Regions from separate parts of the Alteromonas sp. CH_MED4-4 genome, predicted to be linked through region 3. Evidence: predicted binding sites of a transcription regulator. Region 3 holds the regulator's gene; each other region holds the start of a gene.
The links. The regulator FliA, encoded in region 3, starts transcription of late flagellar genes. The targets are predictions, from matches to a motif close to CTAAAGNTNNNNNNNNNNNNGCCGATA.
Positions count from the first base shown of each region.

Region 1: a site for FliA is predicted at 2,405-2,431, ahead of pomA (flagellar motor protein PomA). Genes of this name have one in related genera too.
Region 2: a site for FliA is predicted at 2,221-2,247, ahead of WA381_RS19735 (DUF5610 domain-containing protein). Genes of this name have one in related genera too.

Region 1 covers NZ_JAYMEU010000005.1:156,698-160,978, forward strand. The annotation lists gene dxs (1-deoxy-D-xylulose-5-phosphate synthase) at 1-876, opposite strand, end outside; gene WA381_RS05680 (farnesyl diphosphate synthase) at 909-1,799, opposite strand; gene xseB (exodeoxyribonuclease VII small subunit) at 1,829-2,071, opposite strand; gene pomA (flagellar motor protein PomA) at 2,482-3,243, shown strand; gene WA381_RS05695 (flagellar motor protein MotB) at 3,243-4,172, shown strand; gene WA381_RS05700 (SAM-dependent methyltransferase) at 4,260-4,281, opposite strand, start outside.
Region 2 covers NZ_JAYMEU010000043.1:78-4,358, forward strand. The annotation lists gene WA381_RS19730 (RNA recognition motif domain-containing protein) at 336-800, shown strand; gene WA381_RS19735 (DUF5610 domain-containing protein) at 878-2,191, opposite strand; gene trmA (tRNA (uridine(54)-C5)-methyltransferase TrmA) at 2,368-3,465, shown strand; gene fabR (HTH-type transcriptional repressor FabR) at 3,586-4,182, opposite strand.
Region 3 covers NZ_JAYMEU010000002.1:206,678-210,958, forward strand. The annotation lists gene flhF (flagellar biosynthesis protein FlhF) at 1-348, shown strand, start outside; gene WA381_RS02435 (MinD/ParA family protein) at 354-1,220, shown strand; gene WA381_RS02440 (RNA polymerase sigma factor FliA) at 1,217-1,948, shown strand; gene cheY (chemotaxis response regulator CheY) at 1,985-2,368, shown strand; gene WA381_RS02450 (protein phosphatase CheZ) at 2,403-3,158, shown strand; gene WA381_RS02455 (chemotaxis protein CheA) at 3,171-4,281, shown strand, end outside.

The sequences.
Region 1 (4,281 bases), on a different contig from region 3:
TTCAGCAACCGCGTAACCTTTACCTTTCTTGGTGACTACGTGAAGTAGCTGCGGGCCGTCAAACTTGCGCATATTGCGTAGCGTATCGACAACACCATTTACGTCGTGGCCATCGATAGGGCCAATGTAGTTAAAGCCAAGCTCTTCAAATATCGTGCCCGGGACAACCATGCCTTTAATGTGTTCTTCTGCACGGCTGGCAAACTCCTTAATAGGAGGTACATTGCTTAGCAGCTTTTTGCCGCCATCGCGTATAGAGTTGAAAAAGTTGCCTGTAAGCAAGCGAGCTAAGTGACTGTTCAACGCACCTACGTTTTCAGAAATAGACATTTCGTTGTCGTTAAGTACAACTACCATGTCTTTCTTGATATCACCAGCGTGATTAAGGGCTTCAAACGCCATACCAGCGGTCATAGCACCGTCGCCAATTACCGCTACAACCTTTCTGTTTTTGCCTTCTTTTTCGGCAGCCACAGCCATGCCCAGCCCTGCACTAATCGATGTAGACGAATGACCAACTGCAAAGGTGTCGTAGTCGCTCTCAGGCGGCCATGGGAAAGGGTGCAGACCATTCTTTTGGCGAATGGTGCTCATGCGCTCTGCACGGCCTGTAAGGATTTTGTGCGGATAAGCTTGGTGACCTACATCCCACAGCAATCGATCGAAGGGGGTGTCGTACACATAGTGCAAAGCGACGGTCAGTTCCACTGTGCCTAAACCAGATGCAAAGTGCCCACTAGTTTGGCTTACGCTGTTAAGTAAGTACTCACGTAACTCATCGGCGAGCTCGCCTAATTTGTCTTGGGGCAACTGCCTCAATTTATCGGGTGTTTGCGCAAGCGCAAGCGTTGGGTAATGTTGGAGATCTAAACTCATGTACTTATTATCTTTTTCAACATGGCGTGTGGCTAATGGTCGCGTTTTACCAAAAGCTCGCTAAACGCGATTAAACTGTCAGTATTGTAGGGTAAACGCGCCAATGCTTGAAGTGCATTATCGTGAAGCATTTCTAATTCTTGTTTAGCGCCTGTAATACCAAGTTTGGCTGGAAAGGTATTTTTCCCTAACGCTTCGTCTGACCCCGCGGGCTTACCTAATTTTTCGCTACTGCCTTCCACATCTAAAATATCGTCTTGAACTTGGAAAGCTAGCCCAATATCCGCGGCATAAGCCATTAAGTCAATTTTAGTTTGAGGCAGTAAGCCTTCACTAACAATGGCGACCATTTCTACGCAGGCTTTTAACAATGCACCGGTTTTCAATCTATGCAGCTGTTTTAGTTCTTCTAGCGAGATGGTTTTGCCGGTGCTGGCTAAATCGATAGCTTGCCCACCGCACATACCTATGTAACCCGCACTTTTCGCAAGTACAGACAGTAACTGGCTACGCTTTGTTTCAGCATACGTGCTTAATGGCGCATCAGCTAACACTGTAAATGCAAGTGCCTGCAGTGCATCGCCAGCTAAAATAGCGGTAGCCTCATCAAAGGCGATATGACAGGTTGGCATACCGCGGCGCAAGTCGTCGTCGTCCATGGCTGGTAAATCGTCGTGGACTAACGAGTAGGCATGCACACATTCAATGGCCATACTAATAGCCATTTGGTCTTTTTTGGGCACGTCTAGGGTGTTACCTACTACTTGAACAAGTAGTGGCCGCATCCGTTTACCGCCAGCAAGTAAGGCGTGACGCATTGCGTCTTTCAAGCGCGGCGCGTAATCGGGTAATTCGTCAATTAATGTAAGAAGAGATGCATCAGTTTGCTGTTTAACTTGCTGATGCAAAGCAGAAAAATTCATAGATTGCCTGTTAGTTAAAAATGAACGATTTATGGCTGTTCACTTTCAGGAAGAGGGTGGAGCGTTTCTTCGCCTTGTTCACTGAGCAGTATCTTTACTTTTTGCTCGGCGTTTTCAAGAGATTGTTGGCCCTGGCGGGAAAGTGCTATACCGCGCTCAAATTTTTCTAGTGCTTTATTAAGAGGCAGATCACCGCTTTCCATTTCGTTAACGATAGCTTCTAGTTCTGATAAAGTTTCTTCAAAAGACGCTGATGCTTTTTCTGTCGTCATAAAAACACTCAATATAGTGGCCAAAATACGTATACCGCGCACATTAACCGAGGGTTGCACAAGGGTCAAATGGTTTGTCCGTATATCGCCTATATCACAGTAACATAGCTTTTTTTTCATCCAGTTCAAAAGGCAACATACAAGCAAATTGTGCTATATTCGATGCAAGGCTCAGTAACCTTTCAGAAGTAACCGTGTTATTTACTGTGAAGGAAAAAGTAAGGAGCTGAAAAAGCGCTAGGTATTTTAGTTTAGAAAAAAGACAAAGCTGCGCTTTTGCATAGAACCTACTTCATAATAAACAAATAAATGTGATATTTTTCAATAATGTCGTTTTAGTATTTCTATCTTTTGCCGATAGGGTATTTGTACACTAACAGCACTGACTGCGCATAAATGGGGAAGAGTGAGTGGATTTAGCAACCGTCATAGGTATGTTGGGCGCCATTGGTTTCATAGTTATGGCTATGATTCTGGGCGGCAGCTTGGGCATGTTCATCGACGTGCAATCAATACTTATTGTATTCGGGGGAACACTATTTGTTGTCCTATCTCAGTTTACGTTGGGTCAATTCTTCAGTGCGGGTAAAGTTGCTGGCAAAGCGTTCATGTTCAAAATTGAAACGCCTGAAGAGCTTATCGAGAAGATTGTTGAAATGGCAGACGCTGCGCGAAAAGGCGGGTTTCTGGCACTAGAAGAAGCGGAAATTTCAAATGAGTTCATGCAAAAAGGTGTGGACATGCTGGTTGACGGCCACGACATTGAAGTGGTGAGAGAAACGTTAGCTAAAGATATTTCTATGACAACGGAAAGGCATGAGTTCGGCGCTTCTATATTTAAAGGAATGGGTGACGTAGCACCAGCGATGGGTATGATTGGTACTTTGATCGGTCTGGTTGCCATGCTTTCAAACATGGATGACCCTAAAGCCATCGGCCCTGCCATGGCGGTAGCGCTATTAACCACGCTGTATGGTGCCTTTTTTGCCAACGTCGTGTGTTTGCCAATTGCCTTTAAACTGGCGGTAAGAGCTGGAGAAGAGAAGTTAAACCAGAGTCTTGTTCTTGACGGTATTGTGGGTATAGCCGACGGCCAGAATCCACGTGTTATCGAAGGGGTATTAAAGAACTACCTTGCGGCGAGTAAACGCGGAAGCGCAGAGGAAGAGTAATGGCCGAAGAAGAATGCCCAAAATGTCCCCCCGAGGGGCTTCCAGCCTGGATGGGAACCTTCGCAGACCTGATGTCGTTGCTTATGTGCTTCTTCGTACTCCTTCTTTCTTTTTCGGAAATGGACGTACTGAAGTTCAAACAAATTGCGGGCTCTATGAAGTTTGCTTTTGGTGTGCAAAATAAAATTGAAGTAAAAGATATTCCAAAGGGTACCAGTGTTATTGCAATGGAGTTTCGACCTGGCAAGCCTGACCCTACGCCTATTGAGTCCATTCAGCAGCAAACCAACGAAATGACCCAACAAATGCTGGAATTTCAGGCTGGTAACGAAGACTCTGCCGGCGGAAGGCAGAAGCAGCGCGGCGAGCAGCGTGGCGGACAATCTCAACAAACTGCTACTGAGTCGTCTTCATCGGCTGAGCAAAGCACCGATCAGTCGCAAATGGCTGAACTGATGAAAAAAGTAGCGCAGCAATTAGAAAAACAAATTCTAGATGGTTCGGTGGAAATGGAATCGTTGGGTCAGCAGTTAACCATTCGAATTCGTGAGAACGGTTCCTTCTCGGCGGGCTCAGCCTTTTTGCAGCCCCAATTCCAACCGGTGTTGAGAAAAATCGGTACGCTGTTGGCGGATGTGCCTGGAGAAATCGAAATTTCAGGGCACAGTGACGGTCAGCATATTGCTAATGAACTCTATCGTTCTAATTGGGACTTGTCAGCGCAGCGCGCTGTAGCGGTCGCTGAAGCCATGCGGACCGCGCCAGGGTTTGACGAAAGTCGTATGTCGGTAGTGGGTAAGGCAGATACCGATCCAATTGTAGAAAATGCCACTACACCTTCAGACCGAGCGCAAAATCGCCGCGTTGAAATTAATATTAATCAGGGTAAACCAATGCTGTCTAAGCCTATATCAGTTGTAGATGAGTAGTGCTTTGACCTAGTGTCAGCTTCAAACAAGAAAGCGGCGCCAAAAGGGCGCCGCTTTTTTTGTCACTACTATCGATAATTAGCGTTGTTAAACACGAGCCAAATCAAGT
Region 2 (4,281 bases), on a different contig from region 3:
TTACATCGTTTATTTTCGATGTCAACCATGTTTTTAAACTTTTTCTTTGTTTGAAAACTTGGTTTCGCACTTGTTGCTAAGTTGGCTTTGTTTTTCTCGAAGCCCCCTCAGAACGTGGAGCGCATTATAGATACCTCTTGTGAAAGATCAACACTTAAATTGGATTTTTTTGCTTTTTAAGCCACTTTTGGTATTAACCGCTCATTTCTGCATCATTTCTAGCGACTCAATCCATCTTTAGACTAGTTTTTTCACATTTTATTGTTCAATTTGTTACAAATGAGTAAACTATATACAGCCTCCAACACCATAATAAACAATAGAAAGGTAGGTATATGAAAGTAGGCTTTATTCAATGCGCTGTTATTAGCGCTATTTTTGCAATTGCAGGTTACTTGTTATTTTCTTCTGCTAGTTTAAACGTCCATGTTCCACTGACCGTCTCAGCAGCTCTGCTGATCAGCGGTATCGTTACTCCTTGGCTAGCGTCTCTTATTCAAAGTCCATCTTCCTCAGATGCCAGAGCACATTCTAATGACGGATCAGTAGAAACTTTATATGTGGGTAATTTGCCTTATAGAGCAAACGAGAACGCAGTAAAGGAATACTTCAGTAGCTTTATTGAAGTACAGTCGGTTCGCTTAATGAAGGACCGTAAAACTGGAAAAAGAAAAGGATACGGTTTTATCGAAGTTGTAACTGACGACTTAAACAGCGTTATCGATAAAACTAACGACTCAATCTTCCAGGAGCGAACCCTAAAAGTTCGCCCTGCAAAGGACAAAGTCGAACACGCGTAATTCTACGTACGGTTTAAAGGCTATAAAAAAGCCCGGTTAGCTCTCGCTACCGGGCTTTTATATTAATAAATAGTTAGTTATTCACTTGTCTCAGCAGATTGAGGAAGTCCATTAAGTAACGTTTGATTGAAAGCGTGAAACCTATTTATAGCAGATACAAGATCTGGCACCTGCACGTCTTTCATCTCATTAATCAACCCACCTATTAAGGTATTATAGTCTTCGTTACTTTCTAACGTACTTTCGGCATTTGCAAAAGTATCCATCATCTTTTCTAGATATTGCGCTATAGGGCTAACCACATTTCCAAACTTCGAATTATCGCTTTTGTCTTCATTGTAATGTTGGATGTTCTCATACGTCTTTAGTACTTCGGTCTGTGTTGTTCTATTTAACTGTAACGCGTAGCCAACTAACTCTTTATCGTCAAAGCCTAAACTTAACGCTTCTTCAAATGCTTTGTCGATGTCACCACTGTAAAAGGTGTCGGCGAGATCCTGAACTTGACCAACCAAATCAGCTATCGACTCTAACTCATCTTCATCAAGCTCGCCTTTCAATGAAAAGCTAATACCGCTTCGCTCATAGTATTGGAACGAAGTTTGTTGTTGGTATGACGCTGAAAAATTGTTTTCGCTTTGCTCGCCACTACCGCCTGATTGCTCCTGAGATGCCTGCGCTTGGAAATTAAGTTGTTGAGACGCTTGGAACGAGCGAAGACTCTCAAAACTAAAACTCACTTCGTCGCCATCTTTAGTTCGAATCAGCAAGCTTCCGCTTTTCTCATCCGATGCAGCTACCGCGTTTAAGGATGAAAGCGTTACAGCGTTCGGCTGCTGGCGACCAAATATGTCAGTTTCCAGATCGTTTATTCCTGTATCGATGAGATCGCGGCTTTTTGTCATCCCTTGCTCAATCTCTTCATTCATAAAACCAGCGAGGTCTTTTTCAGCCATAGCGAATCCACGGCTTACACCTTCTCTCGCTTGGCTAAATAAGCCATTAAGCTTTTCTTCGCTGGCACCACCGTTTGCCGCACCTCTAATGACGCCACCTACGAACTTAAGTACGTTTCTGGCAACTTTTTCAAAGTCGAACAAACTGTTCGACTTATCTTCAATGGTTTTCTCTTTGGCTTCTTGTGGCTTTTGGCCATCTATAACTAACGCTTGGTTAAGGCTGCTACTCATCACACGTAAGCCGATGCTAGTTTGGCTACTGGAAACAGATACTGATGCCGCTTGTTGTTTAGAAAACTCAGCCGCTTGCTGCAATCCGTCTTGCTGTAACTGCTTTTTCAACATTTCGTTCGGGTGAACTGATGCCTTTTGATCTGCTTTTTGATCGACCTTCTGGTCGCCCATAAAAGCCTTAATTTGACCCACGTTCATAATTTGATCCTCACTATCCTCAATCTTATTATCGGCAAAGAATCAGTATTGTTTAATTTTAATACAGCTTTTTTTACTGGGTCGTTCCTAATAATAATGCAGAAGTAGATAGCGCTTGTTGCAGTTATTTTATAAGGGACTACAATTCGCGACCTCAACATTGAATGGAGAATTTTATGACCGCGACCGAACAACAACGCTATCAAGCTCAGTTGGACGAAAAAGTAGAACGTCTTACTGCGTTACTTTCTCCGTTCAATGCGCCTGACTTAACCGTATTTCCATCGCAACCAACACACTACCGTATGCGCGCCGAATTTAGAGTATGGCATGAGGGCGATGATTTGTTTCACATCATGTTCAACCAGGAAACAAAAGAAAAGTATCGCGTAGATAGCTTTCCTCCTGCTTGTAAAGCAATAAACGATGCTATGGCGCTGTTGTTAAAAGAAGTAAGACCAAATGAAGCGCTAAGAAAGAAGCTTTTTCAAATCGATTATCTTTCTGCACTATCTGGCGAGCTTGTCATCAGCCTTTTATACCATCGTCAACTAGATGAGAAGTGGCAAGAGGCTGCAAAAGAATTAAAGGCGAAACTCGAGGCTCACTTTCCGAAAGTAAACATCATCGGCCGTGCGAGAAAACAAAAGCTTATTATCGACAACGATTTTGTTATTGAGCGCTTACCCGTTAATGGCAAAGAATTCATATTTAAGCACATCGAAAATAGCTTCACTCAGCCCAATGCCGAAGTGAACTGTAGCATGATTGAATGGGCACTAGATTGCGTAAAGCCGCTCTCTGGCGATTTACTGGAGATGTATTGCGGTGCAGGTAACTTCTCACTGCCGCTAGCGCTTCACTTCGATAATGTTGTGGGGACCGAAATAGCCAAGCCCTCTGTACAAGCTGCGCAGTTTAATATTGAACAAAATCAGCTTAATAATGTGAAGATCGTAAGACTCGCCGCTGAAGAATTCACTCAGGCTATGAAAGGTGAACGTACGTTTAGTCGCTTAGAAGGCATTGATCTAAGTACATATAATTTCACAACTGTATTGGTCGATCCACCAAGAGCTGGGTTGGATGAAGACTCGCTTAGAATGATTCAGGATTACGATAATATCGTGTATATCTCGTGTAACCCTGAAACGTTGGCGCAAAATCTTGAGCTTTTAAGTGAAACTCACGACGTTGCTCAATCAGCACTATTCGATCAATTCCCGTTTACTCATCACATTGAGGCTGGCGTTTTACTTACACGCAAAAGCTAGTTTTGGTACAAATTGACAAGGCCTTTGGAGTCACAAAGGCCTATGAAGACGTATTAGAATAAGGTGGCTTTGATTAGAGCAAACGATGAGGACTTAAAAGGCCAATCGCCACTAATTCAATTATACGCTTTTTTGCGTTGCACCTACTTGAACGAAGCGAAGCTGTGCTTTCACCCTCTCACCAATTTCGCGGCGAAGCTTATCATCAGCTTCTAGTGCTTCAGCACCTGCACTGAATACGAGCCTTACCATAGCATCAGCTTGAAGCTGCGCGCATGCGTATTCTACGCCCTGCTGTTCAATAATGTAGTCGGTCAACTCGTCGATGAAGTGTTGAATCTCTCTAAATACTGCCAACCGATAAGCCGACGACGTACCAGTATGCTCGCGTAATAATAAACGAAATACGTTTGTATTTGCCGCAATAAATTCCATGAAGGTTTCAACAGAAGTATGTATTACGCCACCTCCAGAGGCTATACGCCGCCTTGCCTGACGCATAAGCTGCCGCAATGCTAAACCGGCTTCATCCACCAGCGTTAAACCCAATTCGTCCATATCTTTGAAGTGCCGATAAAAAGACGTAGGTGCTATACCTGCCTCTCGGGCAACTTCACGCAAGCTGATTGCCGATAAGCTGCGATTTTCATCGAGCAAAGAAAACGCAGCATGAATGATATTTTGGCGGGTTTTTAATTTCTGTTCTTGTCGACTCACATTCGCACCATAGGTTGATTAGCTCTGAACGGCTTGATGATTTTTAGCGCTTGGGGTTGAAGCCCTTACGTCATCTGTATAGCCATTAACGCAATCAAA
Region 3 (4,281 bases):
AAACAAATTAAGCAGTTTGATAACGGACAAATGCCAAATGTTAAAAAATATTTGGTAGCGCAAGCAAATACGCAATATCCTGCTTTGCAGAGAATCATTCAAGCGTATGATGATATTGAACTAAGTGGCTGTATTTTCACAAAGTTAGATGAGTGCTACTCTTTAGGAGAGGTGCTTAGTGCAGCGGTTGAATTCCAATTACCGGTTAGTTATGTCACCGATGGTCAAAAAGTACCTGAAGACATTAAGATTGCAGAAGCGAAATCTTTGGTTTCCGCTGCTGCAAAGCTTTATAAAAAGTACGGTTTGAATCATACTAGTGGTAACAACGCAATTAAAACAGCATAAGCAGTATGATTGACGACCAAGCGAGTAGCTTAAGAAAAATGAAGCAATCACGGTTAATCAAAGTAATCGCCGTCACCGGTGGCAAAGGTGGCGTAGGTAAAACAAACATTACATTGAACACCGCTATCGCCATGGCGAAGCAAGGTAAACGTGTAATGGTTCTCGATGCGGACCTCGGTCTTGCTAACGTAGACGTTATGTTAGGTTTGCGTGTTGAGAAAAACTTATCCCACGTGCTTTCCGGCGAATGTACACTTGATGAAGTATTAGTGACCGGTCCGCACGGAATAAAGATTGCCCCTGCCACATCAGGCACGCAGTCGATGGCAGAATTGTCGCCAACGCAACACGCTGGCCTAATTCGTGCCTTTAGTGAGCTTCGCTCGCAAATTGACGTGCTAATCGTTGATACAGCGGCAGGTATTTCAGACATGGTGTTGAGCTTTTCAAAAGCCTCACAAGACATCATGGTCGTTGTGTGTGACGAGCCTACTTCATTGACAGATGCGTATGCATTGATAAAAATTCTGAATAGAGAGCACGGTGTTTTCCGCTTCAAAGTTGTGGCTAATATGGTGCGCGACGTGCGAGAAGGCCAAGAGCTATTTAGTAAATTAAGCAAAGTGACAGGGCGTTTTTTAGATGTTGCACTAGAATTAGTGGCGACAGTACCGTTTGACGAGAACATTCGTAAAGCAGTGCGTAAACAAACAGCCATTGTCGATGCTTACCCAGGTTCACCGGCAGCCGTTGCAATAACACAGTTGGCGAGTAAAGCCTTAACATGGCCTATTCCAGCGCAGCCAGGTGGCCATTTAGAGTTCTTTATTGAACAGTTAGTTGCAGAAAAAGCCGTAGGAAGTCAGCGTTGAACAGCAAGGCAGCCGCTTATCAACAACAAACCGATAAAGCGCAGTTAGTCGAAAGACATGCGCCATTGGTTAAGCGTATAGCGCATCACTTGATAGCGCGATTGCCGGCTAGTGTTCTCGTAGACGATTTAATTCAATCAGGCATGATTGGATTATTAGAAGCCGCACGAAACTTTGATGGTTCAAAAGGAGCCAGCTTTGAAACGTTTGCCGGTATTCGCATTCGCGGTGCTATGCTAGATGAAATTCGCAAAGGGGATTGGACACCGCGTTCAGTCCACCGAAATGGCCGAGCGATCACTGAAGCAATTTCGCAAGTAGAAAGCGAAACAGGCCGCGATGCTAGAGATTCTGATATTGCTGATAAGCTTAATGTAAGCTTGCAGGACTATCACCAAATGCTTAATGAAGTAAATGCCGGAAAGCTGGTAGGTATTGAAGATTTAGGTGTGTCAGAAGATGTTATTTCGACAGAGCAAAATCGAGGTAGCGACGCACCACTGGAAGATTTGATGCAAGGCGCTTTCCAAAAAGCGCTTGCCCATGCAATTACGACATTACCTGAAAGAGAAGCGATTGTACTTTCGCTGTATTATGATGAAGAGCTGAACCTAAGAGAAATTGGTGAGGTTCTTGATGTAAGTGAATCGAGAGTCAGTCAAATTCACAGTCAGGCCATGTTAAAACTCAAATCACGAATGAAGTCGTGGCAAGCTGACGAAGAATAGAAATTAATAACAATTAACCCCTCACTGGAGGCTATTTTGGACAAAAGCATGAAAATTCTCGTGGTCGATGATTTTTCTACCATGAGACGTATCATCAAAAACCTACTTAAAGATTTGGGTTTTTCCAACATCCAGGAAGCGGATGACGGAAGTACTGCATTGCCTATGTTGCAGCAAGGTGATTTCGATTTCGTAGTTACCGATTGGAACATGCCTGGAATGCAGGGTATTGACTTGCTTCGCGCGATTAGAGCCGATGACAAGCTCAAGCACCTACCAGTACTTATGGTTACTGCTGAAGCGAAGAAAGAGCAAATTGTTGCCGCCGCGCAAGCAGGTGTTAATGGCTACGTTGTTAAGCCGTTCACTGCAGCAACACTTAAAGAAAAATTAGATAAAATATTCGAACGTTTAGGTTGATCCAGACGCTCACCAGAGAAATGAGGTTTACTGGATGTCAACGAATGTAAACGTTCCAATTTCGTTGGAAGAAGCAAAACAGCTTGTCACCTACCTTGAAGAGGGTGACAACGCTTCAGCCAATGCCCTATTAGAAGCGGCCTCAATGAAAGAAAACGTTGAGTTATTTGCCGAAGTAGGGAAACTGACGCGTCAGCTCCATGACGCGCTGAATAATTTCCAAATAGACGACCGCATTAAAAATCTCGCGACCGATGATATTCCCGATGCACAATCCCGCCTAACCTACGTAATTGAAGAAACTGAAAAAGCTGCTAATACTACAATGGATGCCGTTGAAGCGAGCATGCCTATAGCTGAAATGCTGTCGGCGCGCATCGAAAAGGTTATGCCTGAGTGGAAGAAGCTGATGAATCGCCAAATAGAGTTGGGTGAATTCAAGGCTTTATGCGCAGACTTAGACGAATTGTTGGAAGAAGGTTCGGCACAGTCAGCTAAACTTACACAGTTACTTACAGAAGTATTGATGGCTCAAGGTTATCAAGACTTAACTGGTCAGGTTATTCGCCGCGTTATCGACTTGGTTAAAGAAGTGGAAGACAGCTTAGTTAACATGCTTACCATGTTTGGTGAACGCGACGGTGCAGAACAAACTAAACCATCTAGCGTTAAGGCCGATAAGGTTGATGGTGTAGAGGCAGAAGGCCCTATCATTGATGCCGATAAGCGCGACGACGTCGTGTCAGGCCAAGATGATGTAGATGATCTTCTGTCTAGCTTAGGTTTTTAGGGGAGCGGGCGCATGTCGTTTGATGTTGACGAGGATATATTACAGGACTTTCTAGTTGAGGCTGGAGAGATACTTGAACAATTACAAGAACAGCTCGTTGATCTTGAGAACAATCCTGAAGATGCGGATTTGCTGAATGCAATTTTCCGTGGTTATCACACAGTTAAAGGGGGAGCAGGGTTCCTGTCTCTTACCGAGTTAGTAGAAATTTGTCACGGTGCGGAAAACGTCTTTGACGTAATGCGTAACGGTCAACGAACACTAACCCCTGAACTGATGGATATTATTCTGCAAGCCACAGATGTGGTGGTTGAAATGTTTGAACGAGTGAAAGCTCGGGATCCATTAGAGCCAGCAGATGCACACCTAGTAGACTTGTTACACAAACTAAGTCGCCCGGAATCTCCAGATGAGAATATTTTTGGTGAACAAAGCGCGCCGGCGTCAGAACCTGAACCCGCGATTGAAGAGCCAGAATTAGTTGTTGAAGAGCCTACTGCACAGGCCCCAAGTTCTGGTGATAGCGGCGGTATTGACGAAATCACTGAAGATGAGTTTGAAGCGCTGCTTGATGAGCTTCATGGCTCTGGGGCACCAGGACAGTCCTCAGCGGCTAAAAGCGAACCTGCAAAGGCTGCTGCACCTGCTGCCGCTAGTGATAACGACGATATCACCGACGAAGAATTTGAAGCGCTGCTCGATGATTTACATGGCAAAGGCAAGTTTGGTGGTGAAGAAGCTGCGCCAAAGGCAAATACACCAGCTCCAGCACCAGTTACGCCGAGTGCAGCTGGTGATGAAGAAATCACCGATGACGAATTTGAAGCACTGCTTGACCAACTACATGGCTCAGGGCAAGGGCCTACCAAGCAGGGAGCCGTTTCAAAGGCGCCAGAGCCTCCTGTAGATAAGGCAGCAACAGAAGCGGTTCAAAAAGCGAAACAAGCAGCGCCAGCTGCGCCAAAAGCGACGCCTGCTCCTAGCGCCGCAGCGCCAGCTAAAGCAAGCGCGCCTGCTGCACCAAAAGCAGCGCCTAAAAAAGATGAGAAGAAGGCGGCACCAGCTGCGCCCCCTGCTGAGACTACAGTACGTGTAGATACCAAGCGCCTTGACCAAATTATGA